4 regions of the Polaribacter sejongensis genome follow, and region 1 is predicted to be linked to each of the others. Evidence: riboswitches for the same ligand, from Rfam matches in the RefSeq annotation. Region 1 holds a riboswitch; each other region holds the start of a gene.
What was found. Region 1 has a riboswitch for cobalamin ahead of WHD08_RS14285 (TonB-dependent receptor). Riboswitches for the same ligand answer to the same signal wherever they lie in the genome.

Region 1 (4,539 bases):
GTAGATTCATAATTTGGCGGACTATAACCTCCTGAATTTGCCACATAAATTTTATCATTATGTATTACCAATTCTTCGGGCTGCCTACCTACATTAACAGAACGCGTAACACTAAGACTTGTAGTATCAATTTCCATAATTTTTCCGTTTGCAGCGTCCGGATCCCCAATAACACCTAAGTAAGTTGTTAAATACGCTTTTCCGTTGTAAAACTTTATGTACCTGCAATTATCAACATTTATTTGTTTAATTTTTTTTCGAGTATTTACATCTAAAACTTCTACTTTATTAGACGCATTTACAACCACATATAATTTAGAACCATAAATTCCCATATCATTTCCAACATCACCCAAACCACCAACTTCTTCTGGATTTGCTGTCCTAAAAACTTCTTTTTCGTAAATTCCAGTTTCAAAATCCATATAATCTAAAGCTGCTTTATTCATAGACATGTTTCCTTCATTCAATAAATAAAACCCTTTTAAATCAGCTATAGGTTCTGTAGGAATTTCTGGAGTTATGGAGTCATCAAAATTCTCATTGCTACTACATGCATTGAAAAAAAGTACAACAGCTAAAGCTGATGCAATCTGTACACTTAATTTTCTTTTGTTCATAATAAAAAATTTAAAGTAAAACGATAGGATCTCCCAGGCATTGGGAAGTTTTTTACTACCGCATATTGTTGATTAAACACATTATTTACTGCTACTAAAACCTTTAATTTCTTTCGATTAAATAATAGCGTTTTGCCTAAACTTAAATCGTGTGTAAACCACGGATCTAAATAATTAGAACTGATGTTTGCCTTTTGGCTATATCTTTCTCCTGTATAAATAAAACTGTAATTAAATTCTATTTTTTTGTAATCTATCATAGCACTTATACTACCGCTATGAACTGGTATGTACGGAATTTGATCTCCGTAGTTACTAGCGTCAGCAGTAGCATCTATAGATTCTTGGTACGTATAACTTAAGTTTGTAGTGTATTTAAATTTCTCACCTAGACTCCCACTCGATTTTATATTTGTTTCTATTCCGGTTGTTTCTACTTTGCCTAAATTAAACATAGACCAACGGAATAAATTAGCGCCAGGAATCGCAACAATTTTGTTGTCTATCCAAATTTTATACACATCTGTTTGTACATCAAATGCTGTTTTTTTAAAGTCCGTTTGGTAAGAAAACCCCAAATTTACCTGAGTCGCATCTTCTGGGTCTAAAAAAGTATTTCCGATAAACGTATAATACAAATCATTAAAAGTGGGTTGTCTAAAAATTTCTTTATAAAAACTCCTTATCCTAAATTTATTAGAATTAAAAGGTTGCCAATTCATCATAATTGTAGGTGAGTACTTTTGCAAATCTTCTGCAGCTTCGTAATACAATACAGTTTCATCTACCGTTGTACTTAAAAGACTTGCTTGAATGTGGATTTTATCAAAATTAAAATCAGCAGCTAAAGCTGATAAAAGCGTGATTCTTTTAGGATATGAAAATCTGTACAAATTCGCATCCATCGTATTCTTTTGTAAGTCTGTTGCCAAGGATAATTTCCAAAAAGGTAAAACCTGAAACGTATTTACCATCGATAGATAATATTCTTCTTGTGTATATCTATTATCTAGTTCTCCATCCACTTTTATAATTTCTGGATCTACGTAACGAGAATAATTATGCGCATATTTACCTCTTAACACAAAAAAGTAAGAGTCGTTTACATGCTTCGTAAATGCTCCTTGTAGAAAATTATTTTGATCCCATAAACGTTGCGGACGCTTAAAACGATTGGCAACGATGGCTCCAGGTAAACCACGTTCAGAATCATAGTGATATAATTTCACGTTCCAATTATTCTTAATTCCATTCGAACCATGTAAAGACGCTTCTGCCCTAAAAGATTCGATATCGGCATTATTACGTGTTGCTATTGTATCATAACTTCCGTTTGTATATCTAAACTTATACTTTCCGTTGGCATTGAGATATTCTGTACTAAGGCGAGCACTTAAATGCTCATTTATCTTAAAATCTACATCTGCAGAGGGATTTACCAAACCAAACGAACCTGTTTTTAAACTGACATTTGTATTCACCTTTTTTCCTTCTGAAAATTGAGGAGTTTTAGACTTTAAATAAATACTATTGGAAGAAGCATACGATTTAGCAGATTGATCTAAATCTGAACGTTGCCCTTGATACAATGAAACAGCTTCCATGTTTTGCACAGAATATTTACCTAAATCTATTTGTCCGTTTTGTGCGTTTCCAAGCTGAACACCATCATAAAAAACTCCGGTATGTTGTGAGCCCATTCCTCTCACATTTATGGTTTTTATTCCTCCAATTCCGCCATAATCTTTTAATTGAACTCCGCTAAAAAAACGAATAGCATCTGCAACACTAGCATTACTTAAACGACTTAAAGTTTTCCCCGTTAAAGTCTGAACAGTAACTGGAGAAAAATGTATTTTAAGCTTCTCTTTATTCGTTATTAAAAAGATTTCCTTAAGCTGAACTGCTTTTGTAGAATCTATTTTTTGGGCATGTAAAACACCTGAATTACAGCATCCTATAATCAAAAATATAGCCCAAAAAGAATGTAAAAAAGAATTCCTCATACTTAAATTTTGCGTACGAGGATAGAATAAGAGAAGTGCTACGTATCTAAATAATAGATATGCAGATTCCTAATTCTAGCTTCAATCCTCGAAAGCTTAATGAATTATTAAAAAAATGGCAGGTCTTCTGACTTACTCCTTCCACCCAGTCTTCCCATTCTTTCGAAAAGTGACTATTCGGGTTTCAACTTTAGAGCTTACAGCTGCGGGACAGTTCTAGAATTAAACTAGATTCCCATTTTAATATCAAGTTTTTAAACTTGATAACCATTCTTAGTTAAAAAATAAAGTACAAATTTATCTACTTTTCAGGAATAAACAACACGCTTTTATTGTTTATTTCTAAACAACCTCACTATTGATTAAAACCTAAAAAAAGCACAAATAATTTGAATAAAAAGCATCAATAATGCTACTTTGTTGAAGTAAAAAAAATGACTAATTAGAAAGGCAGAAAATACCCTTTAGAGAATAAAATACTTAAATATAAACTATGATAAAGATCAATAGTTTCAAAATTTAAAAGCCGTATAAATATCTTATAGAAAAAAAACAACTCCAAATAAAATAACTTAATGACTGAAAACACTGTCCCCCAACAATATTAAAATACTCAAAAATTATAATAAATGAAGCTGTAATAAACTCATATATAAAATGGTATCTAAAAAACCACTGTACTTTTCTTTCAATTTATTTTTTGGTTTTCTAAAAAAATCAAAATCTTTAGAGAAACCTGATTACTACTTTTAAAACAAGGTTTCTAAAAAAAGCCTCACGGATTTCCGTAAGGCTCTCAATTAGAACTCTTTCCTTTTCAATAGTTTCTTTTCTAAATACTATTCAAATATATTCCAATAAAACATATAAATTTTACGGGTTTCCGTAAATAGCAGTTTTATATTTAAAAAAGAATTACACTAACCCAAAATCTTTAGCAATAGCAACCAAATGCGTTGGATTACTTGCATTAAAATGTTCCTTTAAAAATTTCAACCTTTTTTCTATAGCACTTATACTAGAGGGAAAACACCCTTTTTTTCTCAGGCTTTTACTTATTTCTTCTTGCAGTGATCCCATAGAAAGTGATGCTATTAAAAAAACATCAAAATCAGTAATCTCTAGAGCTTGCTTTGGATGAACCGTAGTATTTAATTCTGGCGAAATATAAAACTGATTTGTAGTATAAATTCTATGCATAGCATTCCTTAATTCTTTTAATCCGTTTCTATTCTTCCAAACATAGCCATCTATCTTTAGATTCTTATACAAGTGCTGAATTTTATAAGGTTTATCTTCAACAGAGAAAACAATAATCTTTAAATCTGAAAATTCTTTCCTAGTTTTATGTATTAACTCTTCTCCTGACTTTAATTCTTGCGGAGTTCCATCATTTTTAAAAGACAAATCAGAAATAATTAGATGGTAAGGAGCGTTGTTTAAATAAGCGCTTTTAATTTTAAAATACGCATCATCACAATACGAAACAAAATCTATATCTTTTATTCCTATTTCCTCTAAAGCTATTTTAATTCCGCTATTAATAACATCTATGTCTTCTGCGACCAAAACCTTTTGAAACATTTTTTACTTTTTAAAATGAAAATTTTCTTTTAAACTCCTCACTAATTCAATATCAAATTTAATTTTTCATTTTTTAGTTTTTATACGGGTTTCCATATTGTTAAGTACTTTTTTTTAAGAAAAAGTTAACTATTATAATGAGGACTGTAAACATTCGTTTTTTTCTACGACAGAATTTAAAATAAAAATAATGAGATCTTTACAATTTATTCTATTCCTTTCACTCATTTTTAATAGCTGTATTGAAGATGATATTATCGCAGATAATCAACCAGAAATATTAAGTTTTAACAACTCCATTACAGAACTTGGTATAAAAAATACGCATC
Region 2 (4,539 bases), 590 kb from region 1:
CGTTTAAATATTCAGAAAGCGGTAGAAAATTTAAAAATTCCACAGTTAATAATTCACGGAGATAAAGATACCTCTGTTTCTATAGATGAAGGTAAAAATATACATTCTTGGAATGCTGAAAGTCAATTTGAAGTTATTAAAAATGCAGATCATGTTTTTAATGTTTCTCATCCTTGGAAAAAAGAAAACATGTCTAAAGAATTAGAAGAGGTAACTGAAAATTGTATCGATTTTTTGAAAAAATAAATCTACAAAGTATTTCCTTGTAGATTTATTTTAGGGTACTTGTTTTAGATTTCAAACTCTTTAGCAGAAAAGTAAATATCTATTGGAGAAGCTCCTACGTTATCTACCGTTTTTGCTACCGTTTTATCGGCGTTATAAATTACTAAACCACTATTATCTGGATCTATAAAATCCTTTAAACCGATAACGTAAACTTGTTTCGTATTTGGGTGTTGTTTTACAACTGTGTTAAATGCAATTCCGTCGTTAATTGGTGCTGCAAACTCTTCAATTACTTTGGTTTCTGTATTAAAAGTGTAAATTTTTCCAGATGCAGATTCAGACCAAAAAGCATTCACACTTTCTGAGTTCATTGTTAAAATACTGTTTGTATATAAATTAATAACATCATCTGTAACAGTTACTGTTTCGTTAATAGAATAGTCTGCATTTAGTTTTGTAAAGGTGGCAGCTGTGGCTCTTTTTTCTTTTGCTACCCAAATAGTTTCGTTTTTATCTTTTAAAAGTCCAGAAATACTATCATCAAAAGTTATTACAGAAGTAAACTCTTTAGTAGTCATATTCATTACAACTAATTCCTTTCCATCTGCAATTAACACATTTTCTGCATCTACAATTAGTGCAGCATTGTTAAAAAGAATTTCATTAGAAACCTCACTTATAGCATCACCAATACCAGTAGTAGTATTTACATGGCAAAGATTGTAATTTCTACTTCTTCCACTTCCAGAGGTATTAATTACCAAACCATCCGTGTTAGAATACATTTGTAAATAAGATGGAGAAGATACGTTAGAAGAAGTTATAGATTCTTCTACACTTAATGTTTCTAGGTTAACTTTAGAAATATATGATGGTCCATTTTGACTTACAATATATAGTTGATTATTATAGTTAGAAAAAGAGGTGCTTTCTGCATTTTCAGATACCGTAACGTTTGGTGTTGCAATTTGATTTTCGTCTAGAAATGTAAGTGCTGTTTTATCACTTTCTAGAGATAAGATAAAGGCATTATTGTAGGTTATTGGAGCTTCAGGAACTACATCTTTTTTAGTACAAGATACTGCAAATAATAAGCCAATTAAGGCTAATCTAGTTAGACAACTTTTCATTATGATTGATTTTAAAATTTTAAATAACAAAATAGGCAAGTTCTTACTCTTATTAAAAAGCGGAAAAACCATGTATATGACACGTATTTCTTTTTAACTTTTCTCCCGAAAGTTAAAAAAGACGAATATAATTTTTGGCAGGTCTCCTGGCTTGCATTTTGTTAAAACCTTCCCGTCTTTTGTAAAGACAGTGGTGTAAGAAATAACGATAATCTAATTAGACAATGCTTACAGTTGCGGGAACAGCTCAGGCTTAAAAAAACTACCTGATTCCCTTTTAATTTTAATTCAATTTATTGAATATAAAACCAAAAATTTATGATGCAAAAGTATCCCCTTTTTTCATTATAAAAAACTAATTTCAACAAATAATCTAGTGTATTTTTATGTCTTAGGAATTGCAATTTCCTTTTATAAGATAGTGAGATTTCTCAATCGCTAAAGAGCTTATTTTGAAGTCATAAAAATGAATGCAAAAAAAACACACAACTTGTCACTGTGAAGTATTTAGAAGTCTCATAGCAGTGATTTCACAAAATTAAACACCCAAATTGTCATTTCGACGCAAGGAGAAATCTCATAACAGTGATACTATAACAAAAAGCAATTTTATGAGATTTCTCTCTCCGTTCGAAATCACAAAATTGAACGCAAAAAACTTACAACTTGTCACTGCGAAGTATTGAGAAGCCTCATAACCGTGATACCACAAACATGAGCAAATCATGAGATTCCTCAATCGCTTGAAAAAAGCTCATTTCGGAATGACAAACTGTATGAAAAAACACCCAAATTGTCATTTCGACGTTAGGAGAAATCTCATAACAGTGATTCCAAAACAACAAATAATATTATGTGATTTCTCTCTACATTCTAAAAGACAAACAGTGTAAAACATTCAATATTGCTATTGTAAAACGATCAACTAAAACTACAAACTACTTCTCACTCTCCAATTCCAAAACCTTCTGAATCATTTTATCATCCTGGTGCATAATTCGGTAAAAGCCAACATCGCCAAAAAGCGTGTTTGCAATAGAAGCTTTTAGGTATTTTTTTAAGCTTTTTTTGGTTGTTAAAGAAGGTTTATAGGCATCTTTAATATCAGATAAATAAATATTAAAAACAGTATCATCTGTATCAAAATCAGTAATAAAACTATCTATTGTCCATTTTTGTAGCTTTTTTCTATTGTTATCAACATAATCAAAAGCAAAATCATTAATAGTATTAAAGTAATAACCATTCATGTAAGAAGTAGTGTCTATTGGTACAAAAACATCCGGAATAATTCCGCCACCACCGTAAACAACCTTTCCTTTAGGAGTGGTGTATTTTAAAGAATCTACTACTTTTATGCTGTCTTTACTTAGTAGTTCACCATTAGAAACTCTCTTTTGATAATCTGTATAATAATTCTTATTTCCTTTGTGGTCATAGGGTTTTTGAATAGATCTACCGGTTGGCGTATAATAACGAGCCGTTGTTAAACGCACAGCAGAACCATCGCCTAAATCCATTTCTATTTGTACCAAACCTTTACCAAAAGAACGTCTTCCAATAATAGTTCCTTTATCGTTATCTTGTAAAGCACCAGCTAAAATTTCTGATGCAGAAGCAGAGTTTTCATCAATTAAAACATACAAACCACCTTTTTCAAAATCACCTTTAGACGTTGCAAAAGATTCATCAATTTCGTTTTTATTGTTTTTGGTAAAAACAATCAGTTTATCATCTTCTAAAAATTCATCAATAATACTATTTGCAATGTCTATAAAACCACCACCATTGCCTCTAATGTCAAGAATTAAATCAGTCATTCCATCATCAATTAAGGTGTTTAATGCAGATTTAAATTCACTGTAAGTATTTCTTGCAAAACGATCTAATTTAATATAACCAACAGAATCGTTCACCATATATGCTAAATCAACACTTTTAATATTAACATTACCTCGAGTCACGGAAACGGTAAAAGTAGAATCGTTACTTTTTCTATAAATTTTAAGCGCAACCTTGGTGTTTGGTTTCCCTTTTAAATAACCAGGCACTTTATCGGTGTACATTTTTTTACCATACAAAGTATCTTTGTTAGCCATTAAAATTCGGTCTCCTGCCTTAATTCCGGCTTTTATACTTGGGCCACCTTTTATAGGTTGAATAACGGTAATTGAATCTTCAATCATTCTAAACTGAACGCCGATTCCTACAAAGTTACCTTGCATGTTTTCTGTAACCGCTTGCAGCTTTTCTTTAGGAATATAAACAGAATGTGGATCTAGTTTACCCAACATTTGCGTAATAGCTCCGTCTAAAAGACTTTCTGTATTTACAGTATCTACGTAGTCTTTTTCAATAAAATTAATAAGTTTTCTTATTTTTAGTTCTTGAGACGAATTTTTATTTAAAGACAACATATTGCTACCACTTCCGTTAAGCGAAAGTCCAATAAGTAAACCAAAAATAACTGCTAAAGACAAGTATATAGGGAGGTTGTTTCTATTCTTCATAAGGTAAATGCATAATTTCTACGCCTGCTTTTTCTAGAAAATTGATACCAGAAGTATCTTTGTATGATTCTGCATACACAACACGTTTTATTCCTGCTTGGTGAATTAATTTGCTGCACTGAGTACATGGAGATAAGGTAATATATAAGGTTGCACCCTCTGCAGATTGTGTAGAAGACGCCACTTTTAAGATGGCATTTGCTTCTGCGTGTAAAACTTCCCACTTTGTAACTCCATTACAATCTTCGCAAGAATTATCAAAACCAGTAGGTGTTCCGTTAAAGCCATCAGAAATGATCATTCTGCCTTTTACAATTAACGCGCCTACTTGTTTACGTTTGCAATGAGAGAGTTTCCCCCATTCGCGAGCCATTTTTAAATAAGCCCTATCGTATTTTAATTGTTTCTTTTCAGTCATACAGAACGAAAGTAAAAAGATTTAGATAAATATGACGTTAATAATTAGACAAAATTTATTTTCAGCTGTTATGAATAATTTTTTGGGCGTTCCCTTATAGGTCGGGCTTTCCGCTACAATCTTTTTATTCATCCTTCATAAAAAGGATTTTCACTGCAATCCCTAACGCAGCTAGTCTGCAAACAGCAGTTTAATACTTTAAATTTTAAGGCTTACCAAAATACTCTATCTAGCATCATTTGTATAGAAAAAC
Region 3 (4,539 bases), 1.8 Mb from region 1:
AGTAATCACATTAATCGAGCCAGTTGAAACACCTCCAGCACCGAGAGAATAGCTAAAAGTATTATCGCTAATTTCGTTCCTTAGCCTGCAGCAAGAAGCTAAACTATCTGCGCTTTCAGATTGATATATAAAAAACGAATTTCCTTCGCTTAATTCTGTGGCGCACATATTTGCAAATTCGGTATCTACAGGTTTGCCTTCTTTTACTAACATTGCAGCGGTAACTACCGGAAAAGTTAAAACAGCTTTTTCTCTTTCTTTATTAAACCATTTCATAAAGAACTGTTGTAGTTCTTTAAGGCTTTCCCATTGCGGTTTTGTCATGTCAGGGAAAACAAATTCACCAAATAAGCTATCAAAATATTTTTCATCATACAAAGAAATGTTCCAGAAAACAGATTGATAACCTCTGGCAGCTGCAGGTTGGTTTATGGCGTAAACAGCATGTTGTAAGTGGTTAGAAACCGTTTTTGTATTAGTGTAGAGGTAATCTTTTCCAAAATCTTTTCTAGCAAAATAATCGAAATATAGTAAAAATTCTACAGTTGCCAAAGCACCTGCAAATTGAGAACTTACCGCAAAAACAAGGTTTACAAATTCACCACAATAACTCTCTAAGTGTTGAGGAGCTTTACTTTCTCCGCCCAATTTTGTCAATCCATCAAATAAAAACGGATACATGCTAATAGAAGTGCAATAGGGTTTTAAAGAAGTTTCATCATGTACATAAATTTCATGAGCTTCTATTTGTCTTACATATTCATTAGCTAGTTCCTTGTTAAACAACTGTTCAATTTTATTTTTCACCAACTGCCTATTTACTTGTACATTGATGTCTTTATTTAATTCAGCTTCCATTGTGGCTATGTTTTTTGAAGAAACATTTGCGTTGGCATCTATTTTAGAGCCATCTGCAGCATTGTTAGCGTTAATGTAATTACTGATAAAATTAATTTTTTGGTCTACCTGTTTTTGTGTTAAGCGAATCATAGCTTAATAGTTTTTTAAGAATAAATGATTTAATATATTATTTGTTTTTACGTCTATAAATTGCTGATTTGTATTAGGATTTTCTAAGCCTCCTTTTTTAGAGATCCATTTTCCAGTTTTAAGCCAGGTAAGGTGTTGTTGTAAGTTTTTATCAATCCTTTTTTCACCAGTATATAGACAGGTTTTGTAGCCTTCTTTTTGTGCATATTTAAGGTGATTAATAAGTTCTTTTTGATGCCATTCGCCTCCCATAAATAAAACACAACTTGCAAACCCTTTGTATTTTTGTAATGTTTTTTGGTATAATTTGATAGAGAGTTGTTGTCCGTTTTCTTCTTTCCATAATATGGGGGAATGACAGCCTTTACAACGAATCTGGCATCCACAAATGCTAAAACATATGCTGATTTCACCAGGAACTTCTTGCAAAACAACCTGAATACTAGAGTAATTCATGTTCACGAAAATTATAATCAATAAAATGTATTTATTGATGGTTAATAATGTGTCAAAAAGGTACGATAACCAATGATATAAGTAGATACATCGTGCCAATAACCTTTATCCCGAAAGCTCGACTAATAGGAAATTGGCAGGTCTTCTGACTTACTCTAGTTTTTACGTCTTCCCATTTTAGAAATAAACAGTGACAAAGAATGTAACAACCTTTAATAGAGCTTACAGCTGCGGGAACAGTACAGGTTTTTCACCTGTTTCCCTTTTAATTATAACAACTAAAGCTGTTATTAGAACCAAATTCTATTCAAATTTAAAAATGATTTAACTACTTTTACTCTAGCAGATAATAACTTGTTAAGAAACTTATGAACAGCTTTTTTTTGTTGACTTAGTTGTTTATATAGTTTTTATTTTAAAATTTAACTTTATTTTTTTTAGAATATTATCCGAATAAAGAAAAAAAATAGGTTTTATGACAAACTTTAAATCTTATTAAACTTCTAACAAATTCCATTTCGTCATTCTTTTTAAAGTGTCTATCTTTATCCGCTGTAATTAGTCACTTATTTAATGGAACTGTACAAAGAAAATCAACTGAAAGTATACAACTCTTTAACAAAGAAAAAAGAGAATTTTAAATCTATAACAGACGGATACGTTGGTATGTACGTTTGTGGTCCAACCGTTTATAGCAACGCACATTTAGGTAATGTTAGAACTTTTATGTTCTTTGATGTTGTGTATCGTTATTTATTGCATTTAGGCTACAAGGTACGTTATGTGCGTAATATAACCGATGCAGGTCATTTAGAAAACGATGCAGATGAAGGTGAAGATAAAATTGCTGTAAAAGCTCGTTTAGAACAAATTGAGCCGATGGAAGTTGTACAGCGTTATACTGTAGATTTTCATGATGTTTTAAAAAACTATAATTTTTTACCACCAAGTATAGAGCCTACTGCAACCGGACATATTGTTGAGCAGATAGAAATGATTAAAGAAATTATTGATAAGGGGTTTGGGTACGAAGTAAATGGTTCTGTATATTTTGATGTACACGAGTACAATAAAAAAGAAAATTACGGAATTCTTTCAGGAAGAAAAGTAGAAGATTTATTAAATAATACCAGAACTTTAGACGGGCAATCTGACAAGAAAAACCCACAAGATTTTGCACTTTGGAAAAAAGCGGATGAAAAGCATATTATGCGTTGGCCTTCTCCTTGGAGCGATGGTTTTCCGGGTTGGCATTTAGAATGTTCTGTAATGAGTACAAAATATTTAGGCGAAAGTTTTGATATACATGGAGGTGGAATGGATTTAAAATTTCCACATCACGAATGTGAAATCGCACAATCTAAAACATGTAGTGGTGTAACTCCTGTAAATTATTGGATGCACACAAATATGCTTTCTTTAAACGGACAGAGAATGGCAAAATCTACAGGAAACTTTATTTTACCAAATGAAATTTTATCTGGAGAAAATAACATTTTACCAAAACCATTTTCGGCAAGTGTTGTTCGTTTCTTTAACATGCAAGCCAATTACAGAAGTATTTTAGATTTTTCTGGTGATGCTTTAGAAGCGTCTGAAAAAGGACATTCTAAATTGATGGAAGCGGTTAATTATTTAGATAAAATTGAAGCAGGAAAAACATCTACTTTTAATGTTCAAGAATGGAAAACAGCTTGTTATGCTGCCATGAATGACGATTTTAATACACCAATGTTAATTCCACAATTGTTTGAAGCTGTAAAGGTTATCAATCAAATCAAAGAACATAAAGCAAGTTTAACTGCAGAAGATTTAGCCGAATTTATAGCTACAATTAATGCATTTGTTTTTGATGTTTTAGGGTTGATGAATGAAAATTCTCAAGACAATTCAGAAAAAATAAATGGAGTTGTAGAATTGCTAATAAAGCTAAGAAAAGAAGCCAGAGAAAATAAAGATTGGGCATTATCAGACCAAATTAGAGATGAACTAATTACATTAGGAATTCAGCTAAAAGATGGTAAAGAAGGTACCACTTTTTTAATCAATTAAAGAGGGAATTATGAATTTCAAGTTTTTGAGTGTAATTGTCATTTCGAAAGAGGAACGATTGAGAAATCTCATAATCAGGATATATTCATTTAATTCTTAAATTTTAATCATTGAAAAAAATACTGTCTTTTCCATTTATATTGCTAGTTCGTTTTTATCAAGTCGCAATTTCACCATTTACACCAGCAACTTGTAGATACAGTCCAACGTGTTCACACTACACCATTGAGGCATTACAAAAACATGGTTTAATTTCTGGTGGATGGTTAGCATTAAAGAGAATATTTAGTTGTCATCCTTGGGGAGGAAGTGGTTATGATCCTGTTCCGGAGAAGAAAGAAGAGTAGAAAAAAGACATAAGACTTTTTGACTTATGACTAAAAAAGAAATACAATTGTCATCTCGAGCGCAGTCGAGAGATTTTTTTAATAGTACGTATTATAATAAGGTCTCGACTGCGCTCGACCAGACATAGAATAAGAAATATATGAGCTTTTTAGCAATTACTTGGGATCCTTCAATAGGAATAGATTTAGGTTTTTTTGTTGTGCGTTGGTACAGTTTAATGTTTGTAGCAGCATTTTTATTAGGTTTAAGACTAATGAAGAAGATTTATGTTGAAGACAAAATTCCTGCAGAAAAATTAGATGTATTATTTATGTATGTCTTTGTTTCGATGCTTGTAGGAATGCGTTTAGGAGATGTGTTTTTCTATAGCTGGTCTTATTATCAGAATCATTTATTAGAGATATTTTTACCGATAAAAGAAAGTGCAAACGATTCTTTATTCGGGATTATAAAAGGATGGAAATTTACTGGTTTTACTGGTTTTGCTAGTCATGGAGCTGCAATTGGAATTCCTATCGCAATGTATTTTTATGCAAAAAAACACTTGAATAAACCTTGGTTATTTATCTTAGATAGATTGGCAATTATGGTTGCTTTGGCAGGTTTCTTTATTCGTTTTGGTAACTTTTTCAATTCAGAAATTTACGGAAAAGCAACAGGTTCTAATTTTGGAGTCATTTTTAAAGCGGCAGG
Region 4 (4,539 bases), 1.9 Mb from region 1:
TGTAATTTTAATAAAATCTTTTAAAACTAAATCAGGTCTCGTGGCAGCTAATTCATAATATATAATTCCGCCCGTTTTTCCTTTCTTAATTGTTGAAGTGTAAATTTCATCATTTTTAAAAGCATCAAATTCTGTATAAATTTTATTACTTTGTAATAATTGTTCTTTAGTAGAAAAGAACCCTGGAGAAATCCAATATTCAGCATTTTGACCTTTATCAAAAATACTTTCAAAACTTAAAGACAAACTCCCTTTTCCTTTTGTGTGTTTCCATAAGTAGTTAAGGTTTGCATCTTTTATAAATTGTGCTACAAAACTTTCACCTGCAGGTAAATTCCAAATATCTTTACTCATGATTGCACCAGACAAAATGGTTGGTTTTTTGGTTGATTTTAGTGCGATTTGTTTTGCTACTAAATAATTACCTTCAATTACTTTAAAAATACTATCAGCTTGTTTTTCTTTATCAAAAAGAACACCAAAAAACTTAATCCATTCTGCTCTTCCTAAAGGAGTTTCTTCTAACCAATCTCCATTATAAATTACGTTTATTCCCGCTTTCTGTATAGTCGTTAAGCTTTTGTCTGCAGAAGAAACACTATAACCAACTACTAGTTCTGGTTGTAAGTCTAATAGTATTTCAGTATTTAAAGAGGTTTCTTTACCTATTTCTTTTATTTTTCCTGCATCAATTAACTGTCTTGTTTTTTCTGATGATACATATCTAGCATAAGGAAAACCGATAATTGAGGTTTCTTCGTTTAACAACTCAACCATAGGAATATGAGTTGTAGAAGTAACTACAATTTTTTGAATAGGAGTATAGATGGTATTTTCTAAAGGTGTATTTTTTTCTGATTTACTTTTAATAATATATTCAGAAACTTCTTTAGAATTTTGATAAGCAGATTTTATAACCAACTTTTTAACGCCATTATCCTCTACAATGTCAAACCCCTTAGCGTATTTAATACTACTTTCTGTTTGTGTATGATTATCAACTTTAACAGTCTCTTTCTTACAAGAAACGGTTATCAATAAAAATAATAAAATAGGAATTAACTTTATGTTTTTCATTATGAATATACTTGATTTTCTTGTTCTTGAACTCTAATAAAAGTAGTTCTTTTAGTCAATTCTTTCAGCCTGCTTGCACCAACATATGTACATGTAGATCTAATTCCGCCTAAAATATCTATAACAGTATCATCTACATTTCCTCTGTAAGGAACTTCAACTGTTTTTCCTTCGGATGCTCTATAATTTGCAACACCACCAACATGTTTGTTCATGGCAGTTGTAGAACTCATTCCGTAAAAAGCTTTAAATTTTTCTCCATTTTTTTCAATCAGTTCACCACCGCTTTCTTCATGTCCAGCAAGCATGCCGCCTAGCATTACAAAATCTGCACTACCACCAAAAGCTTTAGAAAGGTCTCCAGGGATTTTACAACCTCCATCAGAAATAATTTGTCCGCCCATACCATGTGCTGCATCTGCACATTCTATAATAGCAGAAAGTTGCGGATAACCAACACCTGTTTTTACACGAGTTGTGCAAACAGAACCAGGACCAATACCTACTTTAATAATATCAGCGCCTGCCAATAATAATTCTTCTACCATTTCTCCAGTAACTACATTACCTGCAATAATTACTTTATTTGGGTGATCTTTACGCATTTTCTGAACAAAATTCACAAAATGTTCTGAGTAGCCGTTAGCAACGTCAACACAGATAAAGTTTATTTGAGGAAATTCAGATAAAATTTCTTTTACCTTTACAGAGTCTTCTTTTCCTGTTCCTGTGCTAACTGCAATATTATTTAAAGTTTTTTCATCAGCATTTGTAGCAAATACTCTCCATTCTTCTATAGAATAATGTTTATGGATTGCAGTAAAAAGGCCATGTTTTGCAAGTGCTTTTGCCATTTCAAAAGTACCAACAGTGTCCATATTTGCAGCCATTATAGGAATCCCTTTCCATACAACATCACTGTGTAAAAAAGTAAATTCTCTTTCTAAACTTACTTGTGACCTCGATTTTAATGTAGATCGTTTTGGGCGAATCATTACATCTTTAAAACCTAACTTTAATTCATTTTCTATTCTCATTTCTATCAAAATTATCAATCCTTAAAGGTATAAAATTTGGAAACGAATTAATTAGATTGTTCATAAGAATGCATATATATTTGCAACGATTTTGGTTTTGATGTAGAAATAATTTACATCGAATTAAAAGGGAATCTGGTTGAAATCCAGAACTGTTCCCGCAACTGTAAGTTTATACTAAGCTTGTGCTGAGTTTATTTCAGCATCATTTAGTACCTCTTTAGAGGATGTTATTAATTCTTTTACCACTGACATTTTTTTGTTGGGAAGGTATAATAACATAAAACGAGTCAGGAAACCTGCCATAAATCACGAGTTTAAAACTTTCGGGATAAAGGTTTATGTACTAATTCTATTTTGTACACAAATTTACCTGATTTATTTAGATTCCTTGTTTAACAAGGAGTAATCTTTATTGTTTTCTTGTAAAAGAAGAAGACTTAAATTAAATCATTAAAAATGAAAAAACAATTATTAATTGTTGGTGTTTTGGCATGTAGTTTTGCTAGCACAAATCTTTTTGCACAGCAAAAAGAAAAAGTAGAGGCTTTAGATGAAGTTGTTGTTACAGCAACAAAATTCAATCTAAAAAAAGAGAATACTGGTAAGGTAATTCAGAAAATTACTCAAAAAGAATTGCAACAAAATGCTGGTAAAAATGTTATTGAAATCCTAAATAATGTTGTTGGTATTGATGTTAGAGGTGTAAATTCTAATGCATCAGAACCAAGAAGTATTAATATTAGAGGAGGAAGAAATAGGCAAGTTTTAGTTTTAATTGATGGTGTGCCAGTTACAGATCAATCTGCAATTAATCAACAATTCGATTTACGTTTATTAGCCGTTAGTCAAATAGAGTCTATTGAAATTTTAAAAGGAGCATCATCTACATTATATGGTTCTGGAGCAGCTACTGCAGTTATTAATGTTGTTTTAAAGAAAGCATCAGAAGATAAAATTTCTGGTTCTTTTGAAACAAGTGTTGGTACAAATAATACCGCAAATGTTAAAGGAAGCGGATTATCTGATAACAACCAAAACGTAAGTTTAAACGGTACTTTAGGGAAACTTAATTTCTTAGGTTCTTTTAGTATTACTGGAACAGACGGAATGTCTGCTGCAAAAAGTAAAACAAATGCTGTTTATGAAAATGATAGTTTTTACAGTAAAAATGCATTGTTAAAATTAGGTTATGCAGTAAATGATCAATTTTCTATAGAGACTTTCTTAAATTATGATAATTTTGATTATGATTTTGACGCAGGGGCTTTTTCTGATAGCGATGTAAATACAGGAGATCAAGAGCAGTTTAGAGTTGGTGTAAAACCAAAATACACTTATAATAAAGGAGAAGTTTACTTATTAGCTTCTGCAAATGTGGTAGAAAGAAATTTAGAGCAATTCAATTCTTTTGCGGGTACTTTAGACAACTACGAATTTGTTGGTAGAAGTGTAAATTTAGATTTAGTAAATAGATATGATTTTAAGGATGGTAAAATTCAATTAATTACAGGTTTAAATTATCAAATTCACAGTAATAATACAGTTACTCCTTTTGCAGAAATTGAAAAAGGAATTGCAAATTTTAATACTGTAGATCCTTATGCAAGTGTAGTGTATATAACAGATTTTGGTTTAAGTGCCAATGTAGGTGGACGATTAAATATTCATAATGTATATGGTAATCATGCAGTTTATGACGGGAATCTTGCGTACTCAGTTTTAAAGAATGAAAATGCTTCTATTAAATTATTAACTTCTTATAGTACAGCTTTTATTACACCAAGTTTGTATCAATTATATGATGGTTTTTCTGGTAATTTAGATTTAAAACCAGAATCTAATGAAACTTTTGAAGCAGGTTTTGATGTAAATTATAAAGATTGGCTTCAGTTTGATGTGGTTTATTTTAATAGAAAAGAAGAAGATGCAATTATTTATGATAATGCTACCTACAAATATGGTAATGGTTCTTCTGATGCAAATGGTTTGGAAATAAATACCAATATTACGCCTCTTAAATTTTTAACTGTTAACGCTTCTTATACATATGTAGATAAAGATAATACAGAAGATTTTAACGATTATATTCCTGCAAATAAATTTGTAGCTGGTTTAGATGTAAATGCTTTTACAAATACATTCTTTAATATTACTTATAAAAATGTAGGTGATAGAAGTATTTTTGATAGGTATGGTTCTTTTGGAACTGCTGGAGAAGATGTTACTTTAGAAAGTTACCAAGTATTAGATTTTGCTGCTAATTATAAATTATTAGAAGATACTGTAACTTTATTTGGTGGAGTTACAAATATTTTAAACGAAGATTACGATGATATTTTAGGGTTTTCTACACGTGGTAGAAACTTTAAATTAGGAGTAAGACTTCAGTTTTAATAAAGGGAAATTTGCTATTTTCGAAAAG

Region 2: it holds a riboswitch for cobalamin, as region 1 does, so the genes downstream of both, WHD08_RS12020 (DUF5074 domain-containing protein) here and WHD08_RS14285 (TonB-dependent receptor) in region 1, are expected to answer to the same signal.
Region 3: it holds a riboswitch for cobalamin, as region 1 does, so the genes downstream of both, nrdG (anaerobic ribonucleoside-triphosphate reductase activating protein) here and WHD08_RS14285 (TonB-dependent receptor) in region 1, are expected to answer to the same signal.
Region 4: it holds a riboswitch for cobalamin, as region 1 does, so the genes downstream of both, WHD08_RS03150 (TonB-dependent receptor plug domain-containing protein) here and WHD08_RS14285 (TonB-dependent receptor) in region 1, are expected to answer to the same signal.

Annotation. Positions count from the first base shown of each region.
Region 1 is NZ_CP150667.1:3,442,392-3,446,930, reverse strand. Features, by position in the region: gene WHD08_RS14290 (YncE family protein) at 1-620, opposite strand, end outside; gene WHD08_RS14285 (TonB-dependent receptor) at 617-2,626, opposite strand; cobalamin riboswitch at 2,727-2,913, opposite strand; gene WHD08_RS14280 (response regulator transcription factor) at 3,542-4,210, opposite strand; gene WHD08_RS14275 (Ig-like domain-containing protein) at 4,401-4,539, shown strand, end outside.
Region 2 is NZ_CP150667.1:2,849,403-2,853,941, forward strand. Features, by position in the region: gene WHD08_RS12015 (alpha/beta hydrolase family protein) at 1-246, shown strand, start outside; gene WHD08_RS12020 (DUF5074 domain-containing protein) at 291-1,358, opposite strand; cobalamin riboswitch at 1,479-1,686, opposite strand; gene WHD08_RS12025 (S41 family peptidase) at 2,297-3,868, opposite strand; gene WHD08_RS12030 (deoxycytidylate deaminase) at 3,858-4,286, opposite strand; gene WHD08_RS12035 (HupE/UreJ family protein) at 4,499-4,539, opposite strand, start outside.
Region 3 is NZ_CP150667.1:1,611,729-1,616,267, reverse strand. Features, by position in the region: gene nrdD (anaerobic ribonucleoside-triphosphate reductase) at 1-990, opposite strand, end outside; gene nrdG (anaerobic ribonucleoside-triphosphate reductase activating protein) at 994-1,446, opposite strand; cobalamin riboswitch at 1,565-1,762, opposite strand; gene cysS (cysteine--tRNA ligase) at 2,020-3,498, shown strand; gene yidD (membrane protein insertion efficiency factor YidD) at 3,609-3,845, shown strand; gene lgt (prolipoprotein diacylglyceryl transferase) at 3,986-4,539, shown strand, end outside.
Region 4 is NZ_CP150667.1:816,458-820,996, reverse strand. Features, by position in the region: gene WHD08_RS03160 (ABC transporter substrate-binding protein) at 1-1,077, opposite strand, end outside; gene WHD08_RS03155 (GMP reductase) at 1,077-2,114, opposite strand; cobalamin riboswitch at 2,190-2,435, shown strand; gene WHD08_RS03150 (TonB-dependent receptor plug domain-containing protein) at 2,574-4,511, shown strand.